DNA from 3 places in the Sphingomonas sp. CFBP 13603 genome. Region 2 is predicted to be linked to each of the others. Evidence: predicted binding sites of a transcription regulator. Region 2 holds the regulator's gene; each other region holds the start of a gene.
What was found. The regulator LexA, encoded in region 2, represses DNA repair genes until DNA is damaged. The targets are predictions, from matches to a motif close to GTTCCNCNCTTGTTCT.
Positions count from the first base shown of each region.

Region 1: the regulator LexA is predicted to act here: its motif matches at 3,272-3,287, upstream of IFR23_RS04360 (PA0069 family radical SAM protein).
Region 3: the regulator LexA is predicted to act here: its motif matches at 4,153-4,168, upstream of IFR23_RS04490 (S24 family peptidase).

Region 1 is NZ_JADBIA010000002.1:315,511-325,399, reverse strand. Features, by position in the region: gene IFR23_RS04370 (aminoacyl--tRNA ligase-related protein) at 1-1,037, shown strand, start outside; gene IFR23_RS04365 (nitrilase-related carbon-nitrogen hydrolase) at 1,442-2,155, opposite strand; gene IFR23_RS04360 (PA0069 family radical SAM protein) at 2,178-3,248, opposite strand; gene IFR23_RS04355 (hypothetical protein) at 3,424-3,621, shown strand; gene IFR23_RS04350 (hypothetical protein) at 3,678-3,926, opposite strand; gene moaB (molybdenum cofactor biosynthesis protein B) at 4,180-4,707, opposite strand; gene IFR23_RS04340 (lytic transglycosylase domain-containing protein) at 4,713-6,584, opposite strand; gene IFR23_RS04335 (uracil-DNA glycosylase) at 6,581-7,363, opposite strand; gene IFR23_RS04330 (electron transfer flavoprotein-ubiquinone oxidoreductase) at 7,503-9,164, shown strand; gene IFR23_RS20515 (tetratricopeptide repeat protein) at 9,193-9,889, shown strand, end outside.
Region 2 is NZ_JADBIA010000005.1:137,247-147,135, forward strand. Features, by position in the region: gene IFR23_RS10350 (ComEC/Rec2 family competence protein) at 1-686, shown strand, start outside; gene lexA (transcriptional repressor LexA) at 1,352-2,026, opposite strand; gene IFR23_RS10360 (molybdopterin molybdotransferase MoeA) at 2,095-3,276, opposite strand; gene IFR23_RS10365 (energy transducer TonB) at 3,830-4,522, shown strand; gene moaC (cyclic pyranopterin monophosphate synthase MoaC) at 4,614-5,081, opposite strand; gene trpC (indole-3-glycerol phosphate synthase TrpC) at 5,078-5,869, opposite strand; gene trpD (anthranilate phosphoribosyltransferase) at 5,871-6,863, opposite strand; gene IFR23_RS10385 (anthranilate synthase component II) at 6,860-7,543, opposite strand; gene IFR23_RS10390 (hypothetical protein) at 7,731-8,135, shown strand; gene trpE (anthranilate synthase component I) at 8,202-9,695, opposite strand; gene IFR23_RS10400 (peptidylprolyl isomerase) at 9,700-9,889, opposite strand, start outside.
Region 3 is NZ_JADBIA010000002.1:346,123-356,011, forward strand. Features, by position in the region: gene pstB (phosphate ABC transporter ATP-binding protein PstB) at 1-461, shown strand, start outside; gene phoU (phosphate signaling complex protein PhoU) at 476-1,165, shown strand; gene phoB (phosphate regulon transcriptional regulator PhoB) at 1,165-1,857, shown strand; gene IFR23_RS04480 (hypothetical protein) at 1,974-2,294, shown strand; gene IFR23_RS04485 (SDR family NAD(P)-dependent oxidoreductase) at 2,390-3,304, shown strand; gene IFR23_RS04490 (S24 family peptidase) at 3,474-4,106, opposite strand; gene IFR23_RS04495 (hypothetical protein) at 4,220-4,396, shown strand; gene IFR23_RS04500 (hypothetical protein) at 4,399-4,719, shown strand; gene IFR23_RS04505 (acyl-CoA dehydrogenase) at 4,787-5,971, shown strand; gene IFR23_RS04510 (CoA transferase) at 6,045-7,184, shown strand; gene IFR23_RS04515 (sugar MFS transporter) at 7,264-8,559, opposite strand; gene IFR23_RS04520 ((2Fe-2S)-binding protein) at 8,665-9,210, shown strand; gene IFR23_RS04525 (RcnB family protein) at 9,563-9,889, shown strand, end outside.

The DNA of each region.
Region 1 (9,889 bases), on a different contig from region 2:
GCGAGTTCCTCTGGCAGGAGGGGCACACCGCGCACGCCAGTGCCGACGAAGCGCGCGACGAGACGCTCAAGATGCTCGAAGTCTACCGCGATTTTGCGGAGGAATGCCTCGGCGTCCACGTGATCGCCGGCGAGAAGCCCGAGAACGAGCGCTTCCCCGGCGCGGTCGCGACCTACTCGATCGAGGCGATGATGCAGGACGGCAAGGCGCTGCAAGCGGGCACCTCGCACTTCCTCGGCACCAACTTCGCCTCGGCGCAGAACATCCGCTTCCAGAATGCGGGCGGCGAGTTCGAGCTGTGCAACACCACCAGCTGGGGTGTGTCAACGCGGATGATCGGCGCGGTCATCATGGTCCACGGCGACGACGACGGCCTGCGCGTGCCGCCGATGATCGCGCCGTGGCAGGTGGTGATCGTGCCGATGCTGCGCGACGTCCCCGAGGATGCGGCGATCGTCGAGTATTGCAAGTCGCTCCAGGCTGAACTCGCTAAGCAGTCCGCGCTCGGCGAACCGGTCCGCGCGCTGCTCGACCTGAAACCCGCCAAGGCTGCCACCAAGCGCTGGGGCTGGGTCAAGAAGGGTGCACCGATCGTGATCGAGGTCGGCGGCCGCGACATGGCGGGCGGCAACGTCACCGTGATCCGCCGCGATCGCCTGTACCGCGAGGACGGCAAGCTCGACAGCGTCGCAACGCCGCGCGACGCGTTCGTCGGCGACGTCTCGGGGATGCTGCACGACATCCAGGCGACGCTCCACGTCGAATCGATGAACCGCGTGAAGGGCAACATCGTCCCCGCCAACGACTTCGCGGCGGTGGAAGCGCATTTCGCCGACGGCGTGAAGAACCCCGGCTGGGTCGACGTCCGCTGGTCCAAGCCGACGGGGGCGGCACTCGACAAGGTCGTCGAGCGGTTGAAGGCGCTCAAGCTCACGATCCGCAACGCACCGATGGGGCAGACGGGGTGTGACGACGGCGCGTGCATCTTCACTGGCGAACCTGCGGTCGAACGCATCCTGATCGGCCGTGCCTACTGAGTCTCGGCCGTCATCCTGGGCTCGACCCAGGATCCAGAGTTACGTGCCGGGACGCGTGTTGCTCTGGAACCGGACGGTCGTGAGTATGACTGGTGAGGGCGTCGATGCATCGAAGGATCGACGGGCCCGATCATCGGACTGACGATCCTCCCCCGCCAGGGGGAGGCGGCGCCGAAGGTGACGGAGGGGGAGGGCACGGAACGATCATTGGTCACCGACCTCCCCCTCCGTCCGGCAAGCGCCAGCCACTGCTTCGGGGGGGCATAAAACCCTGGTTCCGTCCCCGTGTCGGAGCGCCTCTTGGTTGGCTTCGCATAGACTGGTCTACCCGTCATTCCGGGCTCGATCCGGGTCAGAGTCACATGCCTGCGATGACGGGTTCGCTAAGACGATCGCCACCAGCGCTACGAAACATCGCAGAGCGCTACCCCCTCGATCCCTTCCGGGACGCGTGCCGCGATCGTCCCGTCGGGACGGACGATCATGGTGCAGCCGTGGCTCAGCAATGCCCCTTGCGATCCCGTCACGTCGGCGGACACGATCCAGCACCCCGTCTGCACGGCGCGTGCGCGTAAGTTCTCGGCGCTGCGCGATCGCCAGCGTGCCGCGGTATCGGGCGGCAGCATGTTGTCGAGGGGATAGCAGATCACCGCCGCGCCCTGGTCGGCCAAACTTCGTGCTGCGTCGGGATGGTTGGCGTCGTTGCAGATGTTGATGCCGTACCGCACGCCGTCCCGTTCGAAGACCGGGCTTGCGCGCCCCGCGACCACGCCCGGTTCGTTCGGATGCCGCTTCGCAGAGCGGCCCACGACGCGACCGCGTTCGATCACGAAGGCGCTGTTCGTCACGCCGTCCGCGCGGCGCTCGAAACTGCCGAGGATCACCGTTGTCGCGACCGGTGCGAGTGCAGCGAGGATCGCGCGCCATCGGTCGTCCTCGACATCGATGGCCCGCGCGGCGATCGTCGCCGGATCATAACTGTGCCCCAGCAGATGACATTCGGGGAACACCGCAAGGTCGATGCGCATGTCCGCTCGCGTCAGGTCGTCGACGACCCGCGCGACGACGGCGGCGGCGTCGTCCTCGACCCGCAAGCGCTGGAACGCCGCTATCCGCACGGCCGCGACACCGGACGATCGGTCAAAACAACTCTCCCTGGGGGCCCGTCGGCGCGCGGAACAGGTCGTTGCGCAGCGCGATCCGCTCCTGGTTCAGCCCGTATTTGGCGCAGGCGATCCGGAACCGCGTACCCAGCAGGTCGGCCCATGGTCCTTGCCCCTTCATCCGCGTGAAGAAGTTCGGATCGTTATCTTTGCCACCTCGCAGCGAGGCGATCGTCGCCATCACCTTGCCCGCGCGATCGGGGAAATGCTCGTCTAGCCACGCACGGAACAGCGGTGCGACCTCATGCGGCAGCCGTACCGGAATGAAGAACGCCCGGCTGGCACCAGCCTCCGCCGCACGCGCGATCAGATGCTCGATCTCGTGATCGGTGATCGCCGGGATGACCGGCGCGATCGACACGTACACGGGTACGCCTGCGTCCGCGAGCTTGCGTACCGCCGCCAGCCGCCGCTCGGGATGCGGCGCACGCGGCTCGACGGTCGACGCCACCTTCGGATCGAGCGAAGTGATCGACATCGCCACCGCCGCCAAGCCCTTCGCAGCCATCGGCGCCAGCAGGTCCAGATCGCGCACCACGCGGTCCGACTTGGTCGTGATCGTCAGCGGATGATCGGTCTCTCTAAGCACTTCGATGATGCCGCGGGTGATCCGCCAGTCGGTCTCGATCGGCTGGTACGGGTCGGTGTTCGTACCCAGCGCCATCGGCGCGACGACGTAGCCCGGCTTGCTCAATTCCGCCCGCAACAGCGCGGCTGCCGAGGGCTTGGCGAACAGCTTGCTTTCGAAATCGAGCCCGGGCGACAGGTCGTGAAACGCATGACTCGGCCGCGCGAAACAGTAGATGCAGCCGTGTTCGCATCCTCGATAGGGATTGATCGAGCGGTCGAACGGTACGTCGGGCGAGGCGCTGCGGCTGATGATCGTCCGCGGCGTCTCGACCGTCACCGTCGTCCGCAGCTTCGGCGCGATCCCGTCGATGCCTTCGCGCATGTCGAGCCAGTCGCCGTCCGCCTCGGTCTGCGGCAGGTTGAAGCGACGGCTTTCGTCGTTGCGCGTTGCTCCGCGAACCGGTCGGGCGGTCTTCATCGCACGACGATACACGCGATCTATGAACAAAAGAAGAACATAGTTGATGCGGTGGCGCTGGCGAACCCGTCGAGCCTTGATCCATATCTAGTTAAATAAACGCAGGTTTGTAAAGGCTTGGCGCCGGTGCGAAAGAATACTCGCCGCCTGCCGCGATAGCGCGTAGGGCAGGCACATGACGGAACAGATCACCACGGTGGAACGGGCATTCGAGTTGGCGCGATCGGGCGAATGCGAGTCGGTGAACGCGCTACGCCAGCGGTTGCGCCGCGAGGGGTATGACGCGGTTCATCTTCATCTTCACGGTGCGTCGATCAACAAGCAGCTCGTCGATCTCATCCATACTGCGAGGGGCGGCTCCGCGCTGGCGTAAGGCGGCCGCGGTCCGGTCGCGACGATCGCGAGATCGCCCGACCGAACCATCACGCGTCACTTCTGCGCCAGAGCCATCGTCTTGGGCATGTTCAGACCGGCTGCCGACCATTCCGCGCTGGTCTTGCAGGTCTTCTGACCGATCCGCGAGCCGGTCACGGCGGGATCGTTCAAGCAGTATTTCTGCGTCTTGGCATCGTATTTGAGCACCGTCTTCTGGATCGAATCCTGCGGTGCAGCGAGAGCTGGAACGCCCGTGGCCAGAACGGCGACGGCGACGAGGCTCTTCAGGAAGATCGAGGTCATGGCAGCATCCTTGTGATGGTTGGTACGAGGCGCCTGGTGGGGCGACATCTCGATCAATGCATCTGGCGTGCCAGTTATATAATACAGTGCATCACTTGTCGTAAGTCATTGAGGATGCTGAAAACTTGTTGATGGGCCACCGGCCGAAAGCGGATTCTCCACTTGGTACGCCGCACTATCTAATGGTGATAACCGCGAGAAAATGGTCCGAGATCGCTCACCCGATCGCTAATTCAGCGAACGGGGCCCCCGGTTAGCGCTCCAGCAGCCGCGGCATCAACTCGACGAAGTTGCAGGGGCGGTGGCGGCTGTCGAGCTGGTCGCGAAGGATGCCGTCCCAGCCGTCTTTCACCGCGCCGGTCGAGCCCGGCAGCGCGAAGATATAGGTGCCGTGCGACACGCAGGCGCACGCACGCGACTGAACCGTCGAGGTGCCGATCGTCTGGTAGCTGAGCATCCGGAAGAGCTCGCCGAAGCCGGGGATCATCTTCTCGGCGACCTGCTCCACCGCTTCGGGAGTCACGTCGCGCCCGGTCACGCCGGTGCCGCCGGTGGTGATGATGCAGTCGACCTCGGGATCGCCGATCCAGGCGTGCAGGCGCGAGACGATCGTCTCGACGTCGTCCTTCTCGATCCGGCGATCGGCGAGTACATGACCCGCCTCGGTCAGCCGCGCGACCAGCGTATCGCCGGAGCGATCTTCGGCAAGGCCCCGTGTGTCCGACACGGTCAGCACGGCAATTCGGACCGGCAGGAACGTCCGGCTTTCATCGATCGGCATGAAACTCAGTCCGCGCGCGTGACAGTGGTGGACTGCGGTCCGACGCTGGCATTCACCGCGACGGTGGCATTCAAGGGCGCCGTGCTGGCCCGATATTGCGTGTACGGCTTGGCCGCCATCCGCACCGCGGTCGCCCCCGGCAGGCCGGGGAAGCGCGGCCACATGCCTTGCGCCAGCGCGTTGCGGCTGGTCGATGCCTTCTTGCCGCCCTGCGCCTCGTACATCCAGTAATTGCGCAGCACGGTGGTGACGTATCCGCGCGTCTCCCAATACGGGATGCTCTCGATATACATCAGCGGATCGCCGTTATCGTGGACGATCGCGTTCCAGTCGCCGACCGGGCGCGGACCCGCATTATACGCCGCGATCACCTTGGGCAGCAGCCCACCGGTGACGCCCGCCATGTCGCGCAGCCGCTCGAGATGGCGCTGGCCGACATCCATGTTGGTGCTCGGCTTGGTTAGCGCCTTCACGTCTATCGAGGTGCCACGCTCGCGGGCGAAATCGGTCGCGGCGGCGGGCATGATCTGCATCAGGCCATACGCGCCGGCCGGGCTCTTCACGGTGTTACGGAACCGCGATTCCTCGAGCGTGTGTGCGTAGACCAGCGCCTTGTCGATGTGCCAGCCGCTGTCGGGCGTCCAGTTCGGCGTCGGATAGCGCGCCTCGGCGGTCGACGTGACCCCCTGCGGGCAATTGTGCGCGAGCCAGACGGTCGTCGCCGGCAGGCTCAGCGCTTCCGCCACGCGGACCAGGTTGGCGAACTCGCGCGGATCGCCGATCTTCGCCTGCTGGCGGATCACGGTATCGGCCAGGTCGGTCTCGCCGACCTCGACCAGTGCCGCTGCGACACGGACGTTCGGACGCTTGCCCACGACCTTCCAATCGCTCGCAACCAGTCCGCCCACGGACGTGCCCTTGTCCTTCATCGCAAGCTGCTGGCGGGCAAGCTGGCCGTAGAAGCTCTCGCCGAACTGTGCCGCCGCCTTCAGCCGGCCCTCGATCTTGTCGGGGCGCGAGCACACCATGTCCGCGCGCGACGCCCAGTACAAAGCCGCCGCGCGCAGATCGACGTCGCCGGCGCGTGCTGCGACGCCCTCGAACCCTGTCTCGGCATTCGCGCAGTCATTCTGCCGCCACGCCGACAATGCGCCGACCCAGCGGCCCTGGACGGCCCAGTCGCCGACGCCGTCCTGTGCCTTCGCCGCCATCACGCGCGCGTTCACATCGTCGCCCTGAAGAAAGTAGATCCACGCGATCTTCTGCTGCCACTCGGTCAGCGCCTCGGGGGTAAGCCCCGGCGTGCTTTCGAGCAGCGACTGTGCCTCGCGGCCCATGTCCGCCTTGACGTAGGGCTGCATCTTCATCGCGAGATCGGCGGCGATCATGTCGCCCTGCAGGCTCTTGGCGCGGACGCGACGCGGGGCGCCGTCCTGCCAGATCAACCGCTGCGCTACGGGCAGGGGCGGCAAACCGACCGCGCCGCGCGTCGTTGCAAGGCGCGAAATCTGCGCGGCTTCGGGCAGTTCGGGCGCTTCGTTGAGCAGCGCGACCAGCGGCTCCATCTCGACGCGGGGCGAGCCCTTCGCCGTATACATCTCGGCGCGCGCGATCGCGTGCAGCGGGCCGGGCTTCATCGTGTCGAGCCCGATCTGCGCGTCGGTCCACTTGCCGTCGCGGATCGCGGCGAACACGGTCCTGTAGGCCTCGCGCTGGCTGGCATCGAGCTGGTCGGGGATCTGCTCGATCGTCGGTGCGCCGATGAGTTGCGTCGTGCCGAGCCGCGCGTCGCCAGCAGGCTCGCCAGCGACAGTCGCCGCGAGTGCTGGAAAGGGGAGGGCGCTGAGCCCCAGAACGATAGCTAGAGTCCGAATCATCTCACACCCTCTTGCGACGTCAGTCCGCGCATCAGCATCTGCAAATCCTTCCAGGCCTCGGCCTTGGCCGCGGGCTTCTCGATCAGAAACCGCGGGTGAAAGCTCGCGACCACGCCGGTCTCGCTGGACGTTTCGCCAGACGCCGAACCGGACCCCGTTTCTCCGGTCTTATGGTTAAACTCGTGTAAACGCCCGCGCGCCGCCTGTAATTCCGTCCCGAGGATCGCACGGCTCGCCGCATTGCCCAGCAGGAGCAGCCGCTTGGGCGCGACCAACCCGATGTGATGCTTGGCGATTTCCGACAGCCGCGCCTCGACCTCGCTCTGGATCCGCCCCGCCGTCGGCCGCTTCGCGCAGACCGCCGCGAGATGCACTTCGTCGCGCGTCAGCCCGATCGCACCGAGCATCTTGTCGAGCAACCGGCCGGATGCGCCACTCAGCAACGCCCCCGCATCACCGTCGTCCCGGTCAGGGCAATCGACAAGCACCATGACCGTAGCGTCAGCCGGACCTACGGCAGCGAGCGAAACCCCGCTCCAGTCTGCTTCGGGAACTTCCGCGCCGCTCCGCCAGGTGAGGAAATCGGCCAGCAAAGTCGGCATCGCGGACGGTGCGACGACGGGTGCAGCAGGCGCAGCGGAGGGCACGACAAGCGGCTCGGGTGCCGCGGACCAGTCGCGTGGAACGTCGTCGACCAGCGTGTCGACGCCAGCCTCGTGCCACCAGTCGAGCGCACTCGCCGCTGTGTTTCGCCAGTCGATGGTTTGATCCGCCCCCACAGGGTAACCTATGCTGCACGGTTGACGTGGCGGTCAACTCGCGCAATCGCCATATTGGACAATACGGTGCCGGCCCGAGCCCGAACGAAGGGTGGGGCGCAAAGCTATGGCAATAGGGGACATCCCCCGGGAGACGATGATGACGACACGTGAATCGATGCCGTACGACGTGGTGATCGTCGGCGCTGGCCCGGCCGGTCTCTCGGCAGCGATCCGCCTGAAACAGCTGGCCGCGGAGAAGGACGCCGAGATTAGCGTCTGCGTGCTCGAAAAGGGCTCGGAAGTCGGCGCGCACATCCTGTCGGGCGCGGTCATCGATCCCAAGAGCCTCGACGAACTCCTGCCCAACTGGCGCGAGGATGGCTGCCCGCTCGCCGAGGTGCCGGTGACCGAGAACCATCACTGGATCCTGACCAAGACGAAGAAGAGCGAGATGCCGCACTTCGTCACGCCCTCGTTCATGCACAACAAGGGCACCTATACCGGCTCGCTCGGCAACCTGTGCCGCTGGCTCGCGGGCAAGGCGGAAGAGCTCGGCGTCGAGATCTTCCCGGGCTTCGCCGCCGCCGAAATCCTGTTCAACGACGACGGCTCGGTCAAGGGCGTCGCGACTGGCGACATGGGCGTCGCGCGCGACGGCACGCACAAGGGCGACTACACCCCCGGCCTCGAATTACATGCCAAATACACCTTCTTCTCCGAAGGTTGCCGCGGGCACCTGACCAAACAACTGATCGCTAAGTTCGCGCTCGACAAGGACAGCGATCCGCAGGTCTACGGCCTCGGCATCAAGGAGCTGTGGGACATCGATCCCGAACTCCACGTCCCCGGCCGCGTCATCCACACGCAGGGGTGGCCGCTGTCCGAAACGGACGGCTCGAACGGCGGTGGCTGGATCTATCACCAGGCGAACGGCCAGGTCTCGATCGGCTTCGTCACATGGCTGAACTACACCAACCCGTACCTCTCACCGTTCAGCGAGATGCAGCGCTGGAAGACGCATCCCGAGATCGCCGCGCTGCTCAAGGGCGCCAAGCGAGTCAGTTACGGCGCGCGCGCGATCAGCGATGGCGGGCTCCAGTCGATCCCCAAGCTCGTCATGCCCGGTGCGGCATTGATCGGCGACAGCGCCGGCTTCCTCAACGTGCCGCGGATCAAGGGCACGCATACCGCGATGAAGTCCGGCATGATGGCCGCCGAGGCCGCGGTCGAGGCGATCGTCTCGCAGCGCGGCCATGACGAACTCGCCGCCTATCCCGAAGCGTTCGATAAGTCGTGGGTCAAGAAGGAGCTGTCGGTCGTCCGCAACGTCGTGCCGCTGGTCAAGAAGTTCGGCGACCTCGTCGGCTCGGGCCTCGCCGGCATCACGATGTGGGCGGAGCATCTGGGGATCAAGATGCCCTTCACGATGCACCACCATCCCGACAACGAGAGCCTGTGGCGCAAGGACCTGGTCAAACCGATCGTCTATCCCAAGGCCGACGGTGTCCTGACCTTCGACCGCCTGTCGTCGGTATTCATTTCGAACACCAACCACGAGGAGGACCAGCCGGTCCACCTGACGCTCAAGGACGCGAGCGTGCCGATCGAATACAACCTGCCGATGTACGACGAGCCTGCGCAACGCTATTGCCCGGCCGGCGTTTACGAAGTCGTCGGCGAGGACACGGCCGATCCGAAGTTCGTCATCAACGCGCAGAACTGCGTCCACTGCAAGACCTGCGACATCAAGGACCCCACCCAGAACATCAACTGGGTCGTACCCGAGGGCGGCGGAGGCCCCAATTATCCCAACATGTAAGCGTCTGTTTTTAGCCCTAGGTCTTGCCGTGGCGGCGCCCGCCACGGCTGCGCAGGCTGATCTCTCCGCCTATCTCAAGGCCCGCGTCGCCGACGCCGCCGCCCAGCCGGACCTCGCAGCGGCCAGCTACGCCAAGGTGCTGGCGGCATCGCCCGACGATCCCGTCGTCGCGATCCGCGCCTATCGCGAGGCGCTGGAGGCCGGCGACGTGCCGCTCGCTACCCGCGCCGTCGCAGTGCTGAACAAGGCTGGCGTCGCCCCCGCGGATGCCGCGCTGATCCCGCTCGCCGACGCCGCACGCCGCAACGACGCGAAGGCCGCCAGCGCTGCGATCGCCACGTTGTCGAGCGGCCTCCTCGTTGTCCTCGCCCCCTCGCTCTACGCCTGGGTAGCGCATGCGGAAGGCCGCGATCCCGAACCGTCTCTGGCGACCGCAGCGAAGGACCCCGTCGCCAACCGCTTCGCCACGGAAACGCGCGCGCTGATCGCCGCCGCACCGCGCAAGCAACCGCTCACGATCGGCGTCTCGCGCCTGCTCGCCCGCCTCGCCAGCGACCTCAGCGCAGGCGAACCCTCGCCGTTGTCGATTGCGCTAACCCAGGCCGCGCTGCGCGCCGACCCCAGCTACGACGCCGCGCGCGTTCTCCTCGCCGATGCGCTCGCCCGCAACAAGCTGGTCGACCGCGCGCTCGTCGTGCTCGACGGCGTCGACGCCAAGAGCCCCT
Region 2 (9,889 bases):
TGCCAGCGATGCCGACGGCGGCGTTTGCGTTGATGATCGTTGGGGGGATTTGGATTGCCTTGTGGCGAACGCAGTGGCGGCGGCTCGGGCTGGTACCGCTGACGATCGGCGCGGTCTGGGCGCTGACGACGCCGGCGCCGGATGTTCTCGTGACCGGCGACGGGCGTCATGTCGCGGTGCGGACGGCGGCGGGGCTCGCGATGCTGCGCGATCGGGCCGGCGACTATACGCGCGACATGCTGGCAGAGAACGGCGGGGTGGATGGCGAGCCGCTGCTGCTGGCGGACCAACCCGATGCGCGGTGCAGCCGCGATCTATGCGTCACCGATATCGCCGCACGGGGACGGATGTGGCGGGTCCTCGCGACGCGCAGCGCCTATATGGTCCCGATTGCCGAGTTCCTTGCCGCCTGTCGCAGCGCCGATGTCGTCGTCAGCGAACGGGGCTTGCCGAAACGCTGTGTGCCACGGTGGCTGAAACTGGATCGCCGCATACTCCGTCGAACGGGCGGCGTCGCGTTGACCTTGGGGCGCGGGACGGTCGTGACCATCCTGAACGCAGGCGATCGCCACCCCTGGCGCGATCCGCCTCTCCTCGAACGCACCGCGCATTTGTTCGGGCCGCGACATGGCCGGTTTCACGGTGCTACGTCGTCGTTTCGCGCCAGCCGAGGCCGTCAAAAGTAGAAATGTTCACGCGAAGGCGCAAAGGCGCGAAGGTGATGCGATTCGGGACACCTTCACACCTCCATGAACGATAAGCCGACGTCGGTATTTCGGTGGTCTGCGAAGGCAGGTAGTCGCAAATCTAAACACCACATCTTCGCGCCTTTGCGCCTCCGCGCGAACACAATCACCCGTCGTTGCATGCGATCTTGGTGCAAAGAATTGGTTCACGCGGAGACGCGGAGACGCGGAGAAGGTTCTTGTACGGCAGGATGAATCGGACTGGCGACTATCTGTCTTACTTGCGAAAGACGTTTGGAATGGTTTCGTTCTCCCTAAGCGAAACACCTCCGCGTCTCCGCGCGAACCAATTCTTCGGCTGTGCGAGGGATTGGCGGCGATATGTTCGCGCAGAGGCGCAGAGATTGAGGGTTCGAGTCGAGGTCGCGCTTATGGATCGGAGCGTGAGAGGGTCTTCCGAATGATTGGCGGTGTTTGCTTGGGCGTGTCGAAGAACTGGCCACTTTTTCGACCGCTCCAAGCACATCGCTTAGTTTGCCGAAGAGGCCCGGTCGCTGCTGCCGGTAGGAAAGAGCGACTTGGCTTCCCGGCTTGGCTGTCGCTTCCTTAGCAACCCAAAACCGAGACCGGGCTGCGTCGCGATAACGCAGGCCGGTCTCGGCAACTCAGTCGTAGCGGCGGAGGATGCCGGAGAGTTTGCCCTGCACGCGGACTTGGGCGGGGGCGTAGCGTTGGGGGTCGTAGGCTCGGTTTGCCGGGTCGAGGCGGACCATGGCGCCTTCGCGGCGGAAGTATTTTAGGGTGGCTTCGCTGTCTTCGATCAGGGCCACGACGATCTCGCCGTCTCGCGCCGTTTCGGTGCGGCGTATCAGGGCGTAGTCGCCGTCCAGGATACCGGCCTCGACCATCGAGTCGCCCGAGACTTCCAAGGCATAGTGTTCGCCGGTCCCTAACAACGCAGCGGGGACGGCTAGCATCGTGCTGCCCTCGAACGCTTCGATCGGGACGCCGGCGGCGATGCGGCCGTGGAGGGGAATCTCGATGACGTCGTTGGCCGGCTGCGGCGTTGCGGCCGCGGGGGCTGCCTTGACGTTCGACGGCTTGGACGGCGTCTTCTTTTCCGGACGCTCGGGCATGCGCAGCACTTCGAGCGCGCGCGCGCGGTTCGGCAGGCGGCGGATGAAGTTGCGCTCCTCGAGCGCGCTGATCAGACGGTGGACGCCCGACTTCGACTTGAGGTCGAGTGCGTCCTTCATCTCCTCGAACGACGGCGAGACGCCGGTATCATTGAGGCGATCGTTGATGAAGCAGACGAGTTCGTGCTGCTTGCGCGTGAGCATGGCGGTTCTCCGTCCGGAACAGACTGGGAACTTCTATGGAACATAATTAACGCCGTCAAGCGCTCGCTTCACCCGATCACGAGGATTTCCGCCGATTCGCCTGTCTTTGCTACGGGCGCGTTGCCGGGGCGGACGATGAGGCAGGTCGAGCGGGCCAGTGTCAGGAGCATCGAACTGTCCTGGATCGTCGAGGCATAGGCTTTGCCGTCGCGCAGTTCGGCGCGGAGATAGTCGGTGCGGGCGTTGTTGGCGGGGAGGTCTTCGCCGAGGAGGGCGTGGGTCGACTGGGGGAGCGGGTCGCGTGCGCCGGCCATGTGCGCGACGACGGGTTTGACGAACAACGTCGCGGTGACGAACGCGGAGACCGGGTTGCCGGGGAGACCGAGCACCATCATCTCGCCGATCCGGCCGGCCATCATCGGCTTGCCCGGGCGCAGCGCGATCCGCCAGAAGTCGATGGTGCCGCCGGCGGCTTCGATCGCGGGGCGAACGAGGTCGTGGTCGCCTACCGATGCGCCGCCGGTGGTGACGAGCAGGTCTGCCTGAACGCTGGCGAAGGCCTCGCGGAGGATCTCGAGATTGTCGGGCAGGATGCCGAGATCGATGATGTCGACGGGCATGTCGGCGAGCATCGCGGCGAGCATGATGCCGTTCGATTCGGGGAGCGCGACGCCGTCGGTGATCGAGCCGGGGGGGACGAGTTCGTCGCCGGTGGCGGCGACGGCGACGCGGACGCGGCGGTTGACGGTGAGGCTGCCGTGGCCGCCAGTCGCGGCGACGGCGATGCGCGCGGGGCTGAGGCGGTCGCCGGCGGCGATGAGGCGGGTGCCGGTCGAGAAGTCGAGGCCCTTGCGCCGGGTGTTGCGGCCGAGCGTCGGGGGGCCTTCGCCGGCTAGGATCAGGGTTGCGCCGTCGCGTTCGGCTTCTTCCTGGACCATGACCGTGTCGGCGCCTTCGGGCATTGCGGCGCCGGTGAAGATGCGGGTGGCTTCTCTTGGGCCGACCTTGCCGGTGAAGGGGCGGCCGGCGGCGCTTTCGCCGATGACTTTCCAGGGGCCGGGGAGGTCTTCGAAGCGGATCGCGTAGCCGTCCATGGCGGACAGGTCGGCGGCGGGTTGCGTGCGGCGGGCGAGGATGTCCTCGGCGGCCCAGCGGCCGGCGGCTTCGCGCAAGGCCACGGTTTCGCTGCCGACGCGGGGGGCCATGGCGAAGAGGCGGGACTGGGCTTCGGCGACGGGGACTAGGGTCATGCGTAAGACTCTGTTTTCGGGCGGTTTGGGAAAGTGAAGTATAGGAAGTGTAGACGCTGGGAGCGTTTTGGCGGTTGGCGCTTTTGGGGTGTTGTATGGGGAAGCGCGGGGCGTGGGGGTAGGTTCCGTGCTTTGCCATGGGTTTGGTGTGTAGGACAGGTGTCGTTGCCGGGAGTGCGACGGCAGGGCGGTCTTTGTGACTGACTTGACTGCGTTAGATCGAACGTCGCTGCCACCTCCTTGTTTTCCCGCGAAGGCGGGAGCCCAGTCTGGGTCCCCGCCTTCGCGGGGAAACAAGGGTTGGGCGGAACGGTTGCCCTCTAATACTGTGGCCTTCCCAACTGGGCCCCGGCCTTCGCCGGGGTGGTGTTTTGATTTGGTCGCGGGCTTCTCCGGCGGTGACTGCCGAGTGCGGATGGGTCCTCGATAGCGTTCCTCGACCGTTGGCCAGCGCGGGTTCATCCGATGCGGGGCTTTGTTTGTCGGAAAGAGACACCAGATCAGCATGATGACACGCAATCACCCTCGGGCGAAAGACAGGATCGGGGCGGCGGTGGGTGCTGTCCTGTTGCCGGGGGTGCTTGGCTATGCGCTGCTCAACGGGCTGGTGGTGCCGATGCCGGCGGCGGTGACCGATGCGTTGAAGGTGTTCGATGCGGCGCCGCCTCCGCCACCGCCGCCCGAGGAGAAGGTCAGGCCTCGGCCTTCGCCTAGCCGGAAGCCCGAGGGGGCTGCGTCGCCGCCTAATTTGAAGTCGAAGGCTACCGAGGTGGTGGCGCCGCCGCCGGTAGTGCCGGTTGTGGTGCCGCCGCCTGTCGTGGTTGCGGAGAAGGCGGGGGTGGGGGCGCAGGCGACGGCGGGCGCTTCGGATATTCGCGGGCCGGGGACGGGAAGTGGCGGAGTCGGGAGTGGCACCGGGAGTGGGGGATATGGCGACGGCGATGGCGGCGGGGGCGAGGAGACGCCGCCGGAGTGGCGCAGCGGGCGGTTGCGGGATTCGGATTATCCGCGGGAAGCCGCCGAGACCGGGATTCGGGGGCGGGTGTTTGTGCGGTACTTGGTCGAAACCAATGGGCGGGTGTCGGGGTGCCGCGTGACCCGGTCGAGCGGGAGCCGGGTGCTGGATAATTTGACGTGCCGGCTGATCGAGCAGCGGTTTCGGTATGATCCGTCGCTCGATGCTGCGGGCCGGCCGGTCGAGTCTACGATCGTGGAAAGCCACGACTGGTCGATGGATGGGGATTGAAGTCCCAGGCTAGGCGCGTTCTGCTTGGCTTGCCCTCACCCTCGCCGCCTTTGGCGTCTTTCCCTCTCCCCTTTGGGGAGAGGGTTTTCTTCTACGCGGTCCAGTTGCCGGATTTGCCGCCGGACTTAGCGCGGACGCGGATGTCGGTGAGGACCATCGTCTTGTCGATTGCTTTCGCCATGTCGTAGATCGTCAGGAGCGTGACCGTGGCAGCCGTCAGGGCCTCCATCTCGACGCCGGTCTTGCCTTCGGTCGAGGCGGTGGCTGTGGCGGTCACGCCGGTTTCGTCGACGACCAGGTCGATTTCCACCTTGGTCAGCGGGAGGGGGTGGCAGAGGGGGATGAGGTCGCTGGTGCGCTTGGCGGCCATGATGCCGGCGACGCGCGCGACGGCCAGGACGTCGCCCTTCTTCGCGGTGCCGGCGCCGATCGCCGCGGCGGCTTCGGCGGACATGGTGATGCGGCCGGAGGCGATGGCTTCGCGGGCAGTCACCGCCTTGCCGCCGACGTCGACCATGCGGGCCGCGCCGGCTTCGTCGATGTGGGTGAGGCCGGTCATCCGACGAGCGCCCGAGTAGCGGCCTCGACGTCGTCTTGGCGCATCAGCGCTTCGCCGATCAGGAAGCAGTGGATGTCGTGTTCGGCCATCGCATCGAGTTCGGCGCGCGTCGTGAGCCCGCTTTCGGCGACGAAGGTGCAATCCTTCGGGGCCTTGCCGACGAGATCGTAGGTGCGCTGGAAGTCGACCGAGAAGTCGCGCAGGTCGCGGTTGTTGACGCCGATCAGGCGCGACTTGAGCCTCAGCGCGCGCTCCATCTCGTGCGCGTCGTGGACCTCGACCAGCACGTCCATGCCGCATTCTAGCGCGGAAGCCTCGATCTCGGCCATCTGGATGTCGTCAAGCGCGGCGACGATGATGAGGATGCAGTCGGCGCCGATCGCGCGGGCTTCGGTCGACTGCCACGGGTCGACCATGAAGTCCTTCCGCAGCACGGGGATCGAGACGGAGTCGCGGGCCGCGGTCAGATAGGCGTCGGAGCCCTGGAACCATTTTTCGTCGGTCAGCACCGAAAGGCAGGCGGCGCCTCCGGCTTCGTAGGCTCGGGCGTGGGCTACGGGATCGAAATCGGCGCGGATCAGGCCTTTCGAAGGGCTGGCTTTCTTGACCTCGGCGACCAGCGCGTAGCCGGTCTTGGCGTCGCCCTTCTTCGCATCAAGCGCGGCGCGGAAGCCGCGAGGCTTCGACATGCGGGCGATGCCGGCGTCGATATCGGCGAGCGAGGTCGTGGCCTTGCGCGCAGCGACTTCGGCGCGCTTGGTCTCGAGGATACGGTCGAGCATGGTCATGTCAGTAGGCGATCCAGCGGGCGAGCAGCGCGTCGGCGCTGCCGGTGTCGAGGGCGGCGGCGGCTTTGGCCGCGCCGTCGACGAGAGTGGGGACGGTGCCGGCGACCATCAAGGCGGCGGCGGCGTTGAGCAGGACGGCGTCGCGGTAGGCGCCGGCCTCGCCCTTGAGCAGGCGGCGGAGCGCGTCGGCGTTGTGGTGTGCGTCGCCGCCGCGGATGTCGGTGATGGCGTGGCGGGTGAGGCCGGCGTCTTCGGGGGCGACTTTGGCGGGCAGCGTTACGGTGCCGACCGAGGCGACGATGCTGGGGCCGGCGCCCGATAGTTCGTCGAGGCCTTCTTCGCCCGAGACGACGAGCGCGGCTTCGGTGCCGAGCTGTTCGAGTGCTTCGGCGTAGAGCGTGACGTAATCGGGGCGGGCGATGCCGATGAGCTGGCGGGTGGTGCCGGCCGGGTTGGCGAGCGGGCCCATCAGGTTGAAGATCGTGCGCTTACCGATGCGCTGGCGGATCGGGGTGATGCGCTTCATCGCCGGGTGGTGGTTGGCGGCGAACAGGAAGGCGATGCCGATCTCGTTGAGGCTTGCCTCCGCGGTGGCGCCGGCTCGGTCCATGTCGAGGCCGAGGACCTCCAGCGTGTCGGCGGCGCCGGCTTTGCTCGATGCGGCGCGGTTGCCGTGCTTAGCGACGGGGACGCCGCACGCGGCGACGACCAGCGCGACCGCGGTCGAGACGTTCAGGGTGTGGTGGCCGTCGCCGCCGGTGCCGCAGACGTCGATCGCGCCGGCGGGGGCGTCGATCGGGATCATCCGGTTGCGGAGCGCGCGCGCGGCTTCGGCGATCTCAATGCTGGTTTCGCCGCGGATCGCCAGATCGGTGAGGAAGGTGGCGATCGCGTCGTCGCTCGCGCGGGCGTCGAGGATGTCGGCGAAGGCTTCTCGGGCGGATTCGCGCGATAGGGGGGAGCTGGGGTCGGGAAGGAGCGTGGTGGTGGTCACATTCCCCTCCCGCTTGCGGGAGGGGTTAGGGGAGGGGCTACTTCCTTCGCCGAGGTCGTGGGTGCGGCGCTGCCCTCCCCCGACCCCTCCCGCAGGCGGGAGGGGAGTTGGTGGGGAATGTTCGCCATCTTGAGGAAGTTGGCCAGCATCGCGTGGCCATGCTCCGTTGCGATGCTTTCCGGGTGGAACTGCACCCCGTGGATCGGCAGCGTCTCGTGGCGGAAGCCCATCACCGTGCCGTCCTGCGCGGTCGCGTTGACGACCAGCGTGTCGGGGACCGCGTTGACGATCAGCGAATGGTACCGCGTGGCGATGAACGGCGAGGGCAACCCGGCGTACAGCCCGGTATCGTCATGGACGACGGGCGAGGTCTTGCCGTGCATGAGCCCGCCGCGTTCGACCTTGCCGCCGAAATGCTGGCCGATCGCCTGGTGGCCGAGGCACACGCCGAGCAGCGGCTTGCCGGCATCCGCGCAGGCCGCGACGAGATCGAGGCTTACGCCCGCCTCGGTCGGCGTGCAGGGGCCGGGGGAAATGAGGAACGCGTCCGCGCCCGACGACAGAGCCTGCCCGGCGGAGATCGCATCGTTGCGGACGACTTCGACCTCGGCGCCCAGTTCCATCAGGTAATGGACGAGGTTCCAGGTGAAGCTGTCGTAATTGTCGACGACGAGGATCATGGCGCCGCCATAGCCGATGCGTCACGCCGCGCAACGGTGTTGCCGCAAACCGAGGCCGTTGGACGGGCGGTCGCAATTCTGTCGTGCTGCAGTCGCGAGAGCGGGGCACCGCTCCTATATGAGCGCTATCATTCAGGGCGGAGCAATGCCGCGTGCTGGACGTTATCCTTTCAAAGGAGCTTAACCGATGTTTCGTACCGCCGTCCTCGCTGCACTGATCGCACTTCCCGCCATGGCCTCGGCGCAGGACGCACAAGTCGACACGCCGCCGCAGCGTATCCGCAGCGTGACGCTGACCGGCGACCAGAAATGTCCGAAGTCGAGCGGTGGCGAGATCGTCGTGTGCTCGACGCTCGACCAGCCTTATCGCATCCCGAAATCGTTGCGCGACGACAAGCCCGTCGCGGCGCAGAACCAGAGCTGGGTGAACCGCGCGGCGACGATGGATCAGGTCGGGCGTGTGGCTGGCGGATTGCCGGATACATGTTCGGCGGTCGGCACGGGTGGCCAGTCGGGCTGCTTCATGCAGCGTAACCAGGCGTATGCGGCGGAGCGTCGTGCGTCGGCTACCGAGGCGAACCCGCAACCGTAAGTCTGTCGTTCTCCGGTGAAGGCAGGGACCAAGACTGTTCCCTGCCTTCACGGGTCGCCGTTCTGCCTACTCACCGAAACCCGGTGCCTTCGCCCGGCTGACCGCTTCGCGCGCGGCGGCGAGAATCGCGCCGGCCTTGGCTTCGCACTCGCGCTGTTCGTATTCGGGGATGCTGTCGGCGACGATGCCGGCGCCCGCCTGGACGTGGATCGTGCCGTCCTTCACCACCGCCGTCCGCAGCACGATGCACGAGTCCATCGAGCCGTCGGGGGAGAAATATCCGACCCCGCCGGCGTACGCGCCGCGGCGTTCGGGTTCCAGTTCGGCGATGATCTGGCAGGCGCGGACCTTCGGCGCGCCGCTGACCGTGCCGGCGGGGAAGCCTGCGAAGAGCGCGTCGAGCGCGTCCTTGTCGGGCGACAGCGTGCCGACGACGTTCGAGACGATGTGCATGACGTGGCTGTAGAATTCGACGCCGTAGCTGGCGGTCACCTTCACCGAACCGGGTGACGCGGCGCGGCCGACGTCGTTGCGGCCGAGATCGAGCAGCATAAGGTGTTCCGCGCGCTCCTTGGGGTCGGCGAGCAGGCTGATGCGGTTCGCTTCGTCCTCGGCGGCGGTCTTGCCGCGTGGCCTCGTGCCGGCGATCGGGCGAATCGTGACTTCGTCGTCGCGGACGCGGACGAGGATCTCGGGGCTCGAGCCGATCAGCGCGAAACCCGGCAGGTCGAGGTGGTACAGGAACGGCGACGGGTTGATGCGGCGTAGCGAGCGGTAGAGCTCGAACGGCGGCAGCGCGAACGGCGTGCTGAAGCGCTGCGCGAGCACGACCTGGAAGATGTCGCCGGCGAGGATGTAGTCCTTTGCCGCCGCGACCATCGCGCCGTAGCGGCCGTCGGGAAGCGCTGGCGTATAGGTGGGTTCGGCGACGTCGGCACGGATCGGTGCGGGGACGGGCGTGCTGGCGAGCTTGGCGGCGACCGCGTCGAGGCGATCTTCGGCCTCGGTCACGATCGCGTCGGCATCTCGTGCGGGATCGGGCCAGGCGGGCGCCACGAGGTACAGCGCGTCGGTCAGGCGATCGAACACGAGGATGACGGTCGGCCGTACGAAGATCATGTCGGGCAGGCCGAGCGGGTCGACCGGCGGCTGCGGCAGAGTCTCGACCAGCCCGATCGTCTCGTAGCCGAAATAGCCGACGAGACAGGCGAGCGCGCGGGGCAGTTCGGGCGGAACCTCCGCACGGCATTCGGCGACCAGCGCGCGCAACGCGTCGAGCGTAGGCACGGGGCACGGCGCGAACGTCTCGCGATCGGTGGCCCAGTGACGGTTGATCTCCGCGCTATGCCCATGCGCGCGGAACAGCAGGTCGGGGGCGAGGCCGATCAGGCTGTGGCGACCGCGGATCGCGCCGCCCTCGACCGATTCGAGCAGGAAGTCGCCACGCCCCGGCTCGATCAGCTTCAGCGCGGCGGCGACCGGCGTCTCGGTATCGGCGACCTGACGACGCCAGACGAGCGCGGGACGCCCTTCGGCCAAAGCTTCGCGCGCGCTCGTCATACGATCAGTTCCCGGCAGCGCCCTGGCCGAGCAGGTCGGCACGGACGCGGGCAATCGAGGTTGCGTTGGTCTTCACGCCGACGTCGGCGCGGACCGCCTTGGCGAACTGCTCGACATATTCGCGACCGACCGAGCGGGCGATGTTGCCGCGCGCGGCCTTGATCGCAGCCTGATTGCCGGCCGCGTTGCCGCTG
Region 3 (9,889 bases), on a different contig from region 2:
CGATCTACGAGAACGTCGCCTACGGCCCGCGCATCCATGGGCTGGCCGGCGCGAAGGCGGACCTCGACCGGATCGTCGAGAAGTCCCTGCGCCGTGCGGGCCTGTGGGACGAGGTCAAGGATCGCCTCTCGGACAGCGGTACTGCGCTATCGGGCGGCCAGCAGCAGCGGCTGTGCATCGCGCGTGCGATCGCGGTCGATCCCGAGGTCATCCTGATGGACGAACCGTGCTCGGCACTCGATCCGATCGCGACCGCCAAGATCGAGGAGCTGATCCACGAACTGCGCGGCCGCTACGCGATGGTGATCGTCACGCACAACATGCAGCAGGCGGCGCGCGTCAGCCAGAAGACCGCGTTCTTCCACCTCGGCACGCTGGTCGAATACGGCAACACCTCGGACATCTTCACCAATCCCCGCGAAGAGCGGACCAAGGATTACATCACCGGCCGTTACGGCTGAGTCGGGAAACGACCATGAACACGCATACGGTCAAGGCCTTCGACAACGACATCGGCGAGCTCCGCGGGTTGATCTCGCAGATGGGCGGGCTCGCCGAGGACGCTATCGACAAGGCGATGCAGGCGCTGCAACGCAACGACCTCGCGCTCGCCGAGCAGGTCCGCGTCGCCGACAAGCAGATCGACGTCATCGAGGCGGAGGTCGAGCGGCTCGCGGTGCGGATCATCGCCCTGCGCGCGCCGATGGCGGTCGATCTTCGCGAGGTGGTCGCCGCGCTGAAGATCGCGGGCGTGGTCGAGCGGATCGGCGACTACGCCAAGAACATCGCCAAGCGCGTGCCGATGATCGAGAGCGAGCACCGGATCGAGCCGATCTCGATCCTGCCCGCGATGGGCCGGATGGCGAGCGAGATGGTCCACGACGTGCTCGACGCGTTCGCCGCGCGTGATGCGGAAGAAGCGGTGCGGGTGGTCGAGAGCGACAATGCGCTCGACGATTTCTACGACAGCATTTTTCGCACGCTGGTGACCTACATGGTCGAGAACCCCAAGACGATCAGCCAGGTCGCGCATCTGCTGTTCGTCGCGAAGAACCTCGAGCGGATCGGCGACCACGCCACCAACGTCGCCGAGATGGTCTATTTCGCCGCGACCGGCACGCAGATGGTCGATCGCGAACGCGGCATAAAGAAGGAGCAGGCATAATGGCACGCGCGAAGATGCTGCTGGTCGAGGACGACGCCGCCCTCGCCGAATTGCTGGTCTGGCATTTCAAGCGCGAGGATTTCGAGATCGCGCATACCCCCGATGGCGAGGAAGCGCTGCTGCTCGCCAAGGAGAAGGTGCCCGACATCGTCCTGCTCGACTGGATGGTCGAGGGGCTTTCGGGGATCGAGGTGTGTCGTCGCCTGCGCCGCGCACCCGAGACGCAGAACGTGCCGATCATCATGCTGACCGCGCGTGGTGAGGAGGAGGATCGCGTGCGGGGCCTCGAAACCGGTGCCGACGATTACGTGACCAAGCCGTTCTCGCCGCGCGAACTCGTCGCGCGCGTCGGGGCGGTATTGCGCCGCGTCCGCCCTGCCCTTGCAGGCGAAGCGCTCAGCTATGCCGACATCGAGATGGACACCGTCGGGCACAAGGTCCGCCGCTCGGGTGAAGTCGTGTCGCTCGGACCGACCGAGTTCCGGCTGCTGAAGCATTTCCTCGAGCATCCGGGCTGGGTGTTCTCGCGCGAACGCCTGCTCGATGCGGTGTGGGGGCATGACAGCGATATCGAGAGCCGGACGGTCGACGTGCACATCCGGCGACTGCGGAAAGCCATCAATGTCGGTGAGCGACCGGACATCATCCGCACCGTTCGTTCGGCGGGCTATTCGCTCGATACGGGCGGATAACGAGACTGTCCCGCGGTGGGGCGAATGGAATCGGATGCGAAACGAAGGACCCAAGCACGACTTAGTGCGTTCAGACGTCGCGCTACCAAAATGGTGCACCCATTTAGGAGATTCGTATGAAGTCCATTCTCTTCGCTGCCGCCGCTCTTCTCGCGTCGCCCGTGATCGCCCAGACGACGCCGCCGGCAGACCCCGCCGCGCAGACCGCGCCCGCGGACCAGGCGGCACCGGCCGATCCCGCAGCGCCTGCCGATCCTGCGATGGCCGCTCCTGCCGATCCGGCAGCAGCACCCGCCGCACCGATGGCACCGCCAGCACCCGCCGGTGGCGTGACGTTCGGCCAGCCGACCGTGACCCCGCCGACGCCAGCACCCGCCGAGTATCCGGTGTGCTCGAAGACGGTCAAGGACGGCTGCCGCAACCGCGGCGGCAAGTAAGTCCGGCGGCAAGCGGCGGGTGATCCTGCCGCTTGCCTAGCTGGCTTTACGTTCTAGGAAAGGCGCTCCAACTATAAGAGAGGGGCGCCTTTTCCATGTCTGAGAACTATGAATCTATCAGCTTTGAAGATCGGGTCGCGATCGTCACCGGCGCAGGCGGTGGCCTGGGTCGTGAATACGCGCTCGAACTCGCCCGCCGCGGCGCGAAGGTCGTGGTCAACGATCTGGGTGCATCACGCGACGGCACCGGCCATTCCGACGCCGCGCTGAAAGTCGTCGAGGAAATCGAAGCGGCCGGCGGCGAGGCGATATCGAACGGCGGCAGCGTCACCGACTACGACCAGATGGTCGAGATGGTCGCCCGCGCCTCCGAGAAATGGGGCGGCGTCCACATCCTCATCAACAACGCCGGCGTGTTGCGCGACAAGAGCTTCGCCAAGATGGAGCCTGCCGACTTCAAGTTCGTCGTCGACGTCCACCTGAATGGCTCGGCCAACGCCACCAAGGCGGTCTGGGACACGATGCGCGCGCAGAATTACGGCCGCATCCTGATGACCGCGTCGTCGACCGGTCTCTACGGCAACTTCGGGCAGGCGAACTACGGCGCCGCCAAGCTGGGTCTTGCCGGCCTGACCAAGACGCTCGCAATCGAGGGCGCGAAGAACAACATCAAGGTCAACACGATCGCGCCCACCGCGGGCACGCGGATGACGCAGGACATCTTCCCCGAGGAAGCGTTCAAGGCCTTCTCCCCCGACAAGGTCGCGCCAGCGGCAGTCTTCCTCGTCTCGGAGGATTCCCCGACCAACATGATCGTCGGTGCCGGCGCCGGCGTGTTCCAGGCGGCGTACGTCACGCTGACGCAGGGCAAGTTGCTGACCGGCGACGACCTGTCGGTCGAGGGTGTCGCGGCGCACTGGGACGCGATCATCGACCGCACGGGCGAAATCGTCCCGCAGTCGGGCTCGGAACAGTCGATGACTATCCTGAGCAAGTTGCAGGGGCGGTAAACGGCGGATCAATGGCACGTCGATCCTCCCCCGCCAGGGGGAGGTGGCAGGCACTTGCCTGACGGAGGGGGAGGCGAACGATGACCATCGTTCCGTGTCCTCCCCCTCCGTCACCTTCGGCGACACCTCCCCCTTGCGGGGGAGGATTCAAGCATTGAACGCCAGCCTGCTATCGCGGCTCGCGCATTTGCCAGACCACGCGGCCAATGACGGCGATCGCTCCGCTAGGCACAACCGCCGCGTCCGGATTATCGCTCGTCGCCACTAGCGCACCGCGTACCAGGGCAACGCGCTTCACCATCACCGCGTCGTCGATCCGGATGACATACACACCTCCCTTTGCGCGCGGCGTACGGTCGGCCGTGTCGACCACGATGTGATCACCGTCGAACAGGCCCGGCTCCATCGAATTGCCGCGCACGCGGATGATCGCCGCCTGCCCGTCCCTTAGCCCGAGTTTTCGCGCGAGGCCGGGGTCGAGCATGTCGGTGCCAAGCACGATCTCGCCGTCGACCAGCGCGCCCGGCCCCGCCGACGCCGCGACGTCGAGCTTGCGGATGCGGAACCCTGCCGGCCGGTCGGCGGGTGCGCCCAGCGTTGCCTCGCTCACACCCAGATAGTCCGACAGCAATCGGCGGTCGCGTTCGCCGAGCACCCGCGGCGATCCGCGCCGGACATATTGCTGGAGATACGCCGCGTTGCGCCCCAGCATCGCCGACAGCGCCGCCAGACTGTCGCCGCGCGCCGCGGCCAGCGTTGCCAGCGCGGTTCTTGGATCGGGATTTGACACGGTTATAGCCACGCCCGAACCGTAGCGTAGGAATGTTCCTAGACAAGTAGGATTTGCCGGAACAGATCGAGAACACAGGCAAGGACTCGGCCAGGGACTCGGGACCAGAACAGGAAGGAGCGACCATGTCCGTTCTCATCAAGATCGACCGATATCTGCGGCAGACCGGCATGCCGACGTCGAAATTCGGCCGGTTGGCGGTCGGGGATCCGCGGTTGGTCCACGATCTCCGACTCGGTCGCCAGCCGCGCGCGCCGATGGTGGCGCGGATCGAAACCTTCATAGAACGGCACGGCGCGTGAGGATGGACGCGATCCGCGGCCCCGATGCGGGCACGCTGTTGATCCGCGCGCTTCGCGGCCATGCGGGGGCGGCAGGCCTGACGATGCACGTCGAGTCGATCGCGTGCACGCCGTGGGCGAGCGCGACCTTCGTCGGCACGCTGCACCGGCTGACGATCGCGGCGACGCCCGTACCCGGTCTTCGAGACTGGATCGACGCGTTGCCCGAAGCGGAGTTTGCGATGCGCGGGCATATCGTCGCCGATCTGGTGGTCGACCGCATCGAGTCGATCGGCGACCGCGAGCATGTGACGATCGCGGTACTGACGCTGATCGACGCGTAAACGTCTCGTCAGGGGTGGACTTTCGCTGGCCGAACCACGAAGTCGGCGGTCAACGAAGGAGATTCATATGGCCGGGATGGGCAAGTTCGACTGGGCGGATCCGTTCCTGCTCGACGATCAGTTGAGCGAGGACGAGCGGATGATCCGCGACAGCGCGAAGGCCTATGCCGACGACAAGCTCGCGCCCCGGATCATCGACGCGTTCCAGCACGAGCATACCGATCCCGCGATTTTCCGCGAGATGGGCGCGCTAGGGCTGCTTGGGCCGACGATCCCCGAGGAATATGGCGGCGTCGGCGCGTCCTATGTCGCCTACGGCCTCGTCGCGCGCGAGGTAGAGCGGATCGACTCGGGCTATCGCTCGATGATGTCGGTGCAGTCGAGCCTCGTGATGTACCCGATCAACGCGTTCGGGTCCGAGGAGCAGAAGCGCAAATACCTGCCCAAGCTCGCGACCGGCGAATGGATCGGCTGCTTCGGGCTGACCGAGCCGGATGCGGGGTCGGATCCCGGCGGGATGACGACGCGCGCGAAGAAGACGGCCAACGGCTATGTGATCTCGGGCGCGAAGACGTGGATCTCGAACTCGCCGATTGCGGATGTGTTCGTGATCTGGGCGAAGTCCGACGAGCATGGCGGGGGCATCCGCGGGTTCATCCTGGAACGCGGGATGAAGGGGCTGGAGACGCCCAAGATCGAGGGCAAGCTGTCGTTGCGCGCGTCGATCACCGGGATGGTGATGATGGACGAGGTCGAGGTCGGCGATGACGCGCTGCTGCCCGACGTGCAGGGGTTGAAGGGGCCGTTCGGCTGCCTCAATCGCGCGCGGTACGGAATTTCCTGGGGTGCGCTAGGTGCGGCGGAGTTCTGTTTCCATGCAGCGCGGCAATACGGGCTGGACCGGAACCAGTTCGGGACGCCGCTCGCGGGGCGGCAGCTGTTCCAAAAGAAGCTGGCGGACATGGAGACCGAGATCGCGCTCGGGCTGCAGGCGTCGTTGCGCGTCGGGCGGCTGATGGACGAGGGCCGATTCGCGCCTGAGATGGTCTCGATCGTGAAGCGCAACAACGTCGGCAAGGCGCTCGATATTGCGCGGATGTCTCGCGACATGCATGGCGGGAATGGGATTTCTGGCGAGTATCAGGTGATGCGTCATTTGATGAACCTGGAGACGGTCAACACGTATGAGGGTGCGCATGACGTGCATGCCCTGATCCTCGGGCGGGCGATCACGGGTATCGCTGCGTTTTGATCGAATTAGGCAGTTTGTTTCCCCGCGAAGGCGGGGACCCAGTCTGGGCTCCCGCCTTCGCGGGAGAACATAGGTGAAGGACACGCCCCTCGCCGGTTTGAAGGTGGTCGAACTCGCCCGGATCCTTGCGGGTCCTTGGGCGGGACAGGTTCTTGCCGATCTCGGTGCCGACGTCGTCAAGGTCGAGAGCCCGGCCGGTGACGACACGCGAACCTGGGGGCCGCCGTTTATCGACAACCCTGACGGCAGCCGTGACGCTGCGTATTTCCATGCCGCCAACCGTGGGAAGCGGTCGGTCGTCGCCGACTTTACCACTAAGGAAGGCCAAGCGATCGTCCGCGACCTGATCGCCGATGCCGATGTCGTGATCGAGAACTTCAAGGTCGGCGGGCTCGCCAAATACGGGCTCGACTACGCCACGCTTGCGGCGATCAATCCGCGTGTCGTCTATTGCTCGATCACGGGGTTCGGACAGGACGGCCCTTACGCCCCCCGCGCGGGCTACGACTTCATCGTCCAGGGGATGAGCGGGATCATGGACCTGACCGGCGAGCCGGACGGCGCGCCGCAGAAGATTGGCGTCGCGTTCGCCGACATCATGACCGGGCTATATTCCGTGATCGCGATCCAGGCGGCGTTGGCGATGCGCGAGCGCACCGGCCGGGGTCAGCAGATCGACATGGCGCTGCTCGACACGATGACCGGGGTGCTGGCGAACCAGGCGATGAACTGGTTTGCGAGCGGCGTGTCGCCGACGCGGGTGGGGAATGCGCATATGAACGTGTGTCCGTATGCGGTGTTTCCGTGTGCCGATGGGTGGTTCATTCTGGCGGTCGGCAACGACGGGCAGTTCCGGCGGTTCTGCGACGCTATGGGCTTGCCCGAGATGCGCGACGATCCGCGGTTCGCGACCAATGCCGGGCGGTTGGCGTTCAAGGAATTGCTGTTCGCGGGGATCGAGGCGGCGACGTCTTTGGTGCCTAAGCTGGCCTTGCTGGCGCGGCTGGAGGCGGTCGGGGTGCCGGCCGGGCCGATCAATACGGTCGCGCAGGCTTTCGACGATCCGCAGGTCGTCGCGCGGGGGATGGCGATCGACGTCGCGCGGCCGGATGGGTCGACGGTTCCCGGGCTGCGTACGCCGATCCGGTTTTCCGATGCCGATCTCGCGACCGGGCGGGCGGCGCCGATGCTGCCGAAACCACGGTCATCCTGACGAAAGTCAGGATCCAAAGCCACGTGCGCGAGCGTCCGTGGCTTTGGATCCTGGGTCGAGCCCAGGATGACGGATGGGGTTAGGCCGCGACCTCCGTCACTGGCTTCCGCGCATACAACCCGTACGCCAGGATCAGCGCGTAGCAGATCGCCGGGAGCAGCAGCGCGAAGTGCAGGCTGCCCGACTTGTCCGCCAGCATCCCCGTCAGATACGGGACAATCGCACCGCCGACGATCGCCGTGGCGATCACGCCCGAACCTTCCGCCGCGCGCTTGCCGAGACCTTCCGACGCCAGCGAGAAGATCGTCGGGAACATCACCGCGTTCATCAGGCCGATCGCGAGCAAGGCCCAGCCCGACAAAGCGCCCTCGGTGTTCGCCGAGATCAGGATCAGCGCCAGCGTCCCCGTCGCGACGCCCGCGAGGACCTTGCCCGGCGAGACCTTGTTCAGCACGTACGCGCCGATGAACCGGCCGACCAGCGCGCCGCCCCAGTAGAACGGCACATGTTTGCCCGCCGCGACGTCGCTCAGGCCCATCACGCTCGGCTGCATGAGATAGTTCACGATCAGCGAGCCGACCGCGACTTCGGCGCCGACGTACAGGAAGATGCACGCCGTACCCATCGCGAACCGCGGGCGCTTCAGCAGCGTGAACGCGTGGAAGATGCTGCCGGTCTGATCTTGCTCCTCGTTGAGCCGGTTGCGGCGGGTCCACACGACCGCGGCGACGATCAGCAGCGCGATCGCGAGGCCGATATAGGTGTGCACGACCGTCCGCGACGATTCCGTCCGGTACGCATCAAGGGCGGCGCCGGTGAGCGTCGAGGAGTCGACCGTGGCCAGCCCACCGAGGATCAGTGCGGAGCCGACATACGGGAAGATGGTGGTGCCGAGCGAGTTGAACGCCTGCGCGAACGTCAGCCGGCTCGAGGCGGACTTGGGATGGCCGAGCGCCGAGATCAGCGGGTTGGCGACGACCTGCACCACGGTGATGCCGGCGCCGAGCACGAACAGCGCGAACAGGAACATGCCGAAGCTCGCCTGGCCGGCGGCGGGGATGAACAACAGGCAGCCCGCGGTCATCGTCACGAGGCCGATCGACGCGGTCCGCATATAGCCGGCCTTGCGCACGATCGCCGCAGCGGGGATCGAGAACAGCGCATAGGCGAGGAAGAACGCCGACTGGACCAGCATGGCGGTCGCGTGGTCGAGCGTGAAGAGCTCCTTCATCTTGGGGATGATGATGTCGTTCAGCGAGGTGATGCCGCCGAAGATGAAGAACAGCGCGAACACGAACACGCGCAGATCGGGCGCGTCGTAGCCGTGGCTGGCATCGCCTCCGGCCGCTGGTGTGGATTTGGTATCGACGTGCATCGTGGTGCGCCCCCTCGCGGTATTATCCGCGCGACATAAGCCGGGGCGACGGCGCGTGGCAATGCCGCGTGGTGCGATCCTTCCCGGCGAGCTAGGACGGCGGGCATGAGCCGCTTCACCGTCAACAACGAACCGATCGAATACAAGCTCGACAACGAGACGCCGCTGCTGTGGGCACTGCGCGATGCGTCGAACCTGACGGGGACCAAATATGGCTGCGGCACCGGACAGTGCGGTGCGTGCACGGTGGATATCGACGGACGGGCTATGCGGAGTTGCCGCGTGCCGATCGGTTCGATCGAAGGGGCGTACGTCACGACGATCGAGGGGCTGTCACGCGAGCGCAATCACCCGGTCCAGCTGGCGTTTATCGCGGAGTCGGTGTCGCAATGCGGGTTCTGCATCCCGGGGATGATCATGGCCGCGGCAGCTTTGCTGAAGCGCAACGCGGACCCGAGCGAAGCGCTGATCCGCGAGCAGATCACGAACCTGTGCCGGTGCGGGGTGTATCCGCGCGTGGTCGAGGCGGTGCAACGTGCCGGGCGGGCGATGCGCGGAGAAGAGGTGATCCCCGCCGGGCCGCGGCCGGGGATCGATCCGGCGGACTCCGCGCGGCTGGTGCCGGCGCTGATGCCGCCGCCAGCGCGATAGGCGCTTCCCTCAGAACCAAGCATGTTCTCCCGCGAAGGCGGGAGTCCAGACTGGGCTCCCGCCTTCGCGGGAGAACAAGGTTCGCGATGAACATGTCGGCGGTTTCTACCACCCCGGAAGGCCGGGGCCCAATTGGAACGTCCGAAGTAATCGATCGCGCGCTTCGTTACTTGCCGCCCCCAATTGGGCCCCGGCCTTCGCCGGGGTGGGTACTTTCCAGTGACGAGCAACTGATCCCGCCTAAACCTGTCTAATCGCTGACGAACCCATTCAGCCTCTCAACACACGAGATCGAATAGACCCGCCATATTATAGGAGCCGGCTCGTGCGCCGGCAGTCGAGGACGACGGCAATGACGGGCAAGTTTCTCAAACTCTTGATGGCGGCTTCCGCGTTGGTGCCGGCAACCATGATGGCATCGACCGCGACCGCGCAACAGGTCGACCAGGACCGTGGTGACCGGGGCCAGCGTCCCGACCGCGGCCAGCGTCAGGATCGCGGCGATCATGGCCCACGTCCGGACGGACAACCCTTCCAGCAGCAGCGACCCGACCGCCCCGCCGCGCCCGATCAAGGCCAGCGCCCGCAACGCGCCGATCTAGGTACGCAGCCGCAAGTCCGCGGCGACCGCCCAGATGGTCAAGGCCGTGCCGATTGGAACGGGCAGCGCGGCGGGCAG